DNA from 2 places in the Heliomicrobium gestii genome. Region 1 is predicted to be linked to the other one. Evidence: riboswitches for the same ligand, from Rfam matches in the RefSeq annotation. Region 1 holds a riboswitch; the other holds the start of a gene.
What was found. Region 1 has a riboswitch for thiamine pyrophosphate ahead of thiS (sulfur carrier protein ThiS). Riboswitches for the same ligand answer to the same signal wherever they lie in the genome.
Positions count from the first base shown of each region.

Region 2: it holds a riboswitch for thiamine pyrophosphate, as region 1 does, so the genes downstream of both, thiC (phosphomethylpyrimidine synthase ThiC) here and thiS (sulfur carrier protein ThiS) in region 1, are expected to answer to the same signal.

Region 1 is NZ_WXEX01000011.1:105,018-108,425, reverse strand. Features, by position in the region: gene thiH (2-iminoacetate synthase ThiH) at 1-215, opposite strand, end outside; gene GTO89_RS13060 (thiazole synthase) at 220-987, opposite strand; gene thiS (sulfur carrier protein ThiS) at 991-1,191, opposite strand; TPP riboswitch at 1,318-1,423, opposite strand; gene GTO89_RS13050 (ATP-binding cassette domain-containing protein) at 1,523-2,500, opposite strand; gene GTO89_RS13045 (ABC transporter permease) at 2,648-3,408, shown strand, end outside.
Region 2 is NZ_WXEX01000007.1:135,498-138,905, forward strand. Features, by position in the region: gene thiM (hydroxyethylthiazole kinase) at 1-244, opposite strand, end outside; gene thiC (phosphomethylpyrimidine synthase ThiC) at 350-1,660, opposite strand; TPP riboswitch at 1,745-1,863, opposite strand; gene GTO89_RS09935 (HD-GYP domain-containing protein) at 2,115-3,230, shown strand; gene GTO89_RS09940 (KamA family radical SAM protein) at 3,358-3,408, opposite strand, start outside.

The DNA of each region.
Region 1 (3,408 bases):
ACGCGGCCGAAGTGCTGCCGCGTCAGGCGATGGGCTTTTTGAGCCATCGCCTCCAACCGCTCTGCGGCGGCGGGGGATAGAAGGGCCAGGAAGTCATGGGGCGAGAGGTAGTCTTTATTCAAGACGCCATCGACCTGGCGGAGGGAGACGCCCTCCAGAAATCGGGCAAAGTCAAAGCCCTCATAGGCTTCGATCTGTTCATAAAAAGAGTGCATGGGCCTAACTCCTCAAAAAGCCTGTCAGCGGCGAGCTGGCCCGGGCGTACTCGGTGGTTTCGCCCGGCTGGGCCAGGTAGGCGAGACGACCGGCTTCGACAGCCTGGCTGAAGGCGCGCGCCATGACGAGGGGGTTGCCGGCGGTGGCGATGGCTGTGTTGACGAGGCAGGCGGCAGCGCCCATCTCCATGGCTTCGGCGGCTTCGGAGGGCTTGCCGATGCCGGCGTCGACGATGACGGGGACGCGGCACTCCTCGATGAGGATGCGGACGATCTCCTTCGTCTTCAAGCCCCGGTTTGTGCCGATGGGCGCGCCCAGGGGCATGACGGCGGCGGCGCCGGCCCGCTCCAGTTCCTTGGCGGCATAGAGGTCGGGGTGCATGTAGGGAAGGACGACAAAGCCCTCTTCCGCGAGGACGCGGGTCGCTTTGATCGTCTCGTTGTTGTCGGGCAACAGGTATTTGTTGTCGGAGATGACTTCAATCTTCACCCAGTCGCCGCATCCGGCGGCGCGGGCCAGGCGGGCGATGCGGATGGCTTCTTCGGCCGTCCGGGCGCCTGAGGTGTTGGGCAGCAGGACACACTCCTTGGGGATGCAGCGAAGGATGTTGTCGCCGTCGCCGGAGAGGCTGACGCGCCGCAGGGCGACGGTGACGATCTCCACACCCGTCTGGGCGACGATGTCGCCGATGATGCTTTCGTCGGCAAACTTGCCGCTGCCGATGAACAGGCGGCTCTTCAGTTCCCGGCCGCCGATGACCAGTCGATCCATGGTTCAACCTCCTCCTACGAATGACAGGATTTCCAGGGTGTCGCCGTCGCTGATGCAGGTGTCGGGCCAGCGATCCCGGTGCAGGATCTGGCCGTTGTGCTCGATGACGACGACGGCAGGGTTCAGTTTGCGCTCGGCCAGAAAGGCGAGCAAGGGGGTGACGCCCGGCAATTCCACCGGGGCGCCGTTGACAGTAGCGCGCATGGAGGCACTCCTTTCCGCAATGACAGCGGGTTGACGTAAAGGGTAACGCTGAAGGGCAAACGCTGAAGAAGGGGAAAAACAAAAGGGCTTGCCGCAAAGGGCAAGCCGTTCAGAAAGCGAAAAAATGGGCGCTTCCGATTGCTTCCCTCCGCTGGTATGACCCAGGTCAGGTTCAAAGGGTTGAGAAGGGACCTTCTCTCTCAGCCGTGCGACGGCACCCCTAGCAAGGTGTGGATTGTGAAATTGTTGTGCAGTGAATTCGATGGTGACGACATAGATTATACGCCGAAAAACCGGCAGGAGCAAGCGGGTTTTAGAAGGTTTTTCCTTTCTATCGTCTCCTCCTCAACCTCCTCTGCCGAAACCGCTCCCCATCGCTCAAAAGATCATCCCGTATCCCGCGCCCTGTCAGGGATAAAAAGACATCATCCAAGGTGGGCTCATGGAGGCGGATCGCCTTCACCTGGTTGGGAAATGCGCTGAGAAAGCGCGGGATGAAAGCGTCGCCCTGTTCCACCTGAAAACTCAACGTATCGTCCGAAAGCACCGCTTCCATACCGAAGCGGTTTTTCAATTCCTCCGCCATAAATTCATTGTCGTCAGCGGTCAGCGTGATCCGGTCGCCGCCGACGGTCGTTTTCTTCAGATTTGTCGGCGTATCGAGGGCGATGATCCGGCCATGGTCGATGACGGCGATGCGGTCGCAGTGCTCCGCCTCATCCATGTAGTGGGTCGTCAGGAAGATGCAGAGCCCTAGGCTGTGTCGAAGGTGCAGGATATGTTCCCAGATGGCGGTGCGGGTCTGGGGATCAAGGCCGATGGTCGGCTCGTCTAAGAACAACACCTTTGGGTAGTGGAGGAGGCCCCGGGCGATCTCCAACCGGCGTTTCATCCCGCCGGAGTATTTCTTCACCAGATCCTTTTTACGGTCGGTCAGTTGAACCATTTCCAGAACGGCATCCATCCGCTCCTGCAAGAGACGCCGGGGCACGTTGTACAGCATCCCGTGAAAGTAGAGGTTTTCCATGGCCGTTAGGCGGTCATCGAGGGAAAAATCCTGAAAGACCAGACCGATCGACTGACGCACCTTCAAGGGATCCTTTTCCACGTCAAAGCCGTTCAAGACGGCCCGGCCTGAGGTGATCGAGAGCAAGGTGCAGAGGATCTTGATGGTCGTCGACTTGCCGGCGCCGTTGGGGCCGAGAAACCCGAAAATCTCGCCAGGCTTCACCGCGAAGGAGATGTCGTTGACAGCGGGAAAATCGTTGTACCGTTTGACTAAGTGTTCGACAGTGATAATATTATCCATAACACATGCCCCTTCGGTCATCCTGCCCTTTTCGGCGCGTTCATTATTACTGTGCTAATCCTATACTAACGAAAAGCGGCTGGAAGGGCAATCGAAGGAAAGGGCGGTTTCACCGGCAGAAGCGGAAATGAAATCAGAAGGTCATCAATGCAGAAGAGGGTGTCATCATTGGAAAATGTGCTGAAGACGATCTATGTCATCTGGTACCGCGAACTGATCCGGTTCATCCGCGAAAAAAGCCAGTGGGCCGGCATGATCCTCCAACCCACCTTTTATCTCACCTTTGTCGGCACGGGCATCGCCGCATCGATGCGATTTCGCGTCACCCCAGGCGCTGACGATGTGAACTACATGACCTTCATCTACCCCGGCATTATCGCCATGTCGGTCCTATTTACATCCATGTCCTCAGGCATCTCGATCATCTGGGACCGTGAGTTTGGCTTCTTAAAAGAGATCCTCGTCGCGCCGGTTCCCCGCTGGGCCATCTCCGTCGGCAAGGCCCTCGGCATCGGGACCATCGTCTGCTTCCAGGGCCTCGTCCTTTTGTGCCTCTCGCCGCTGGCCGGCGTGCCCATCACCATCGGCACGGCGCTGCTCGTCTTGCCCCTTTGCGCCCTGATCGGCTTTGCCATCGGGCTCTTGGGGATCTCCATCGCCGGACGGATGGAGTCGATGCAGGGATTTCAATTGATCTCCAACTTCCTGACGATGCCCATGTTTTTCTTGAGCGGCGCCATGTATCCCATGCAGAGCGCCCCCCTGTGGTTGCAGTGGCTCATGCGCGTCGACCCGCTCACCTATGGCGTCGACGCGCTCAGAAACGTCATCTACCGGGGCATCCCCGAGGCGGCGGTGATGCTTCACCACAGCCTTGCCGTCGATGTGGCGGCCTTGGGCGCCTTTGC
Region 2 (3,408 bases), on a different contig from region 1:
TCATCATCGATTCAATCCAGGGGAGGGTCAATGTGCCCACGTTGAGGACGAGCGCGCCGGCAATGGCGGCCATCTCGGCCACCTCTTCCGGCGCATGGGCCATCACCGGCGAAGCCCCCGTCGCCAACACCATATTCGCGCAGTCATTCATCGTCACGTAGTTCGTCAAGTGGTGGATGAGCGGGCGTCTCTCCCGCATGATCGCCAGTTTTTCGGCGAGGCAACTCCCAACCCAGTCCCTCATCGCGATTCCTCCTCTGGAACGATTCCCCCATGGCGACAGGACACCCTGAAGAAGCGCTCTCCCCCCTGCAGTGTGACCCTTTTTCACTGACCCCTGCAGGAACGGTTAGCAGGAGCCTGCCGGTCTGCCCAGATAATCGCTGACGATGCGCATGGCGCAGTAGGGACCACACATGGAACAGCCGGTCTTATCACGCGTATGGGGATGTTTGTCAAAGGCCGTCGGATCCATCGACAAGCGGCGCTGTTCGCCCCAGTCAAGATCCTTGCGGGCCTTGCCCATGGCTTTGTCCCAATCCATGGCGCCCTTGATCCCCTTCGCCAGGTCAGCGGCATGACCGGCGATGCGGGAGGCGATGACGCCCTGGCGGACATCCTGCTCAGTCGGGAGACTCAGGTGTTCCGCCGGGGTCACATAGCAGAGGAAGTCGGCGCCGGCCGCCGCAGCGATGGCCCCGCCGATGGCCGAGGTGATGTGATCATACCCCGGCGCCACGTCGGTGACCAGGGGGCCGAGCACATAGAAGGGCGCCTCTTCACAGAGCCGTTTCTGCAGTTTAATGTTCATCTCCACCTGATCCATGGGCACGTGACCGGGGCCCTCGACGATCACCTGCACACCGGCGGCGCGGCAGCGCTGGACCAGTTCGCCGAGAACCATCAGTTCCTGCACCTGGCCCCGGTCCGTGGCGTCGGCGATGCAGCCGGGCCGCAGCGCGTCGCCAAGGCTCAGGGTGATGTCATACTCCTTGGCGATCTCCAGGATGCGATCAAACTGGGAGTAGAAGGGGTTTTGACGCTGGTGATGAATCATCCAGCCCGTCAAGAAGGAGCCCCCGCGGGAGACGATATCAGTGATGCGCGGGTGCTTGCGCAGCCGTTCCAACGCCTCCATCGTCAGCCCGCAATGAATGGTCATGAAATCGACGCCATCTTCAGCCTGCTTTTGAACAGCCCGCAGGATATCCTCTTCTGTCATGTTGATGATGGCGCCCTTCAATTCCTGGGCCTCCACTGTCGCCTGGTAGATGGGCACCGTGCCGAAGGCGATGGGGCAATCAGCGATCAGCGCACGGCGCACGCCATCGATATCGGGGCCGGTGCTCAGGTCCATGACGGCGTCGGCGCCGCACTCGATGCTGATGTCGAGCTTGCGTTTTTCAAATTCGATGCCCGACGTTCCCTTTGACGTGCCGATATTGGCGTTAACCTTCGTTCGCAGGCCCCGGCCCACGCCGCAATAGGAAGCGCGAGGACGGCGATTGTTGGCCGGAATGACGATCCGCCCGGCGGCGATCTCCGCCATCAAGGCTTCCGGCTGCCACCCTTCCGACTCGGCCACCTGGACCATCTCCGGTGTAACTTCCCCTCGCAGAGCCTTTTCCATCTGAGTCCCATAGATTCTGCCTAACTGCATGACGATACTCCTCCTCATTTGATTCTGCCCTGCACGGATAAAGAAATCCCTTCCCGAATGCAGGAAGGGAATACGCGCGCCAAAAACTCGCGTTATCCGCTTTCCTCCGCTGGCATTCCTCCAGATCAGGTGCAAAGGGTCGACACCGCTGTCGCCGGCGCCCTCTCAGCCCGGGCATCGTCCGGGCTCCCCTAGCGGTAAACCTTATGAAGTTACCGATTGCCTGCTGCTGGTTCTATTCGACAAGAATAGAAATATCCCTTCTCCAATAAACGGGCAGGATTTTTGTCTCTTGAAGGCGAATTATTTATAACTGATTTATGGCCCAATCGCTTCAATTTTCTTGCCTCTTTTTCTCGGCTTTTTCAGGTCTTTATCCGAGCCTTTCTCTAGGCTTGCATGGAGGCCTGTCGTCCGTTGCGCACCAATGCCACTAGCAAAGGGGGCGGCCCGGTTGAGAAAAGTATCCATCGAATCCGTTGAGCCGGGCATGATCCTGGCGCGCAGCATCTACAGCGCTGACGGAAGGACCCTGCTTGGCGCCGGCATCACTCTTTCCACCCCCTTCATCCGGCGGCTGAAAGAGTTGGGTGTACCGGCAGTCCTGATCAAGGATCAGGTGATCGGTGATCTAACCGTCCCCGACGTGCTCAGCGAGCAGGTGCGGCTCGCCGCCGTGCAGACGATCCGTCACTCCTTCGCTCGCGTCCAATTGCACGCCGATAAAGGCTTAGAGCCGATGGCTGTCAAGACAGCCACCTCTGACATCATTGACGAGGTGCTGCGCAACCGTCATGTCATGTACCACGTGGCTGACATTCGCACCTTTGACGATTACACCTTCGGCCATTCTGTCAACGTCTGTGTGCTGTCCGTATTGACGGGCATCGCCATGGGATATAACGAACTCGAACTGTACGACCTGGCTTGCGGCGCTATCCTCCATGACATCGGCAAAATGCTGATCCCCTTGGAGGTCCTGAACAAACCCGGACGGCTGACGCCGGAGGAATACGCTGAAATCCGCCGCCACTGCGACTACGGCTTTGAGATCATCCGTCACCAATGCGAGTTCTCCCTGGCGGCCGCCCATGTGGCCTACCAACATCAGGAACGCTTCGATGGCTCGGGATACCCCCGCCAGCTCAAAGGGGAAGAGATCCACGAATACGCCCGCATCGTCGCCATCGCCGATATGTACGACGCCCTAGTGGCCGATCGAGTCTACCGCAAGGGCTACCTCCCCTACCAGGCCCACGAGATCATCCTGGCGGCCAGTTGCCGTGAACTGGACCCGAACATATCTCAGATCTTTTTGCAGAATATCGCCATCTACCCGATCGGAAGCACAGTGCAACTGAACACGGGAGACATCGGCGTCGTCGTCGACGTGAACAAGGCCTTTCAGAGTCGGCCTGTCGTGCGCCTCCTCTACGACGCTGACGGCGCCCCCCTGAAGCGGCCCTACGAGTTGGACCTGACCCGGCATCTGACCGTTTTTGTCGACAAGGTGCTCTTCGAGGAGCATGTGAAGGAATTGACCACCCCTCACTACCAGGAAGCAAAATAGGAAAAATCCTTTTAAGCAAAGAAAGATGGCGTGCAAACGGGCTCCCCCGTTTGCACGCCATTTCCTGTGTCCAAGTGACTTTCAACGCCACCCCTGAACATCCCCGATCAGATGGTTCCAATTCGGATCAATAATAATGCCAAATGCTCCGGTATGCCTGCGGATCCTCGCCCCGCTG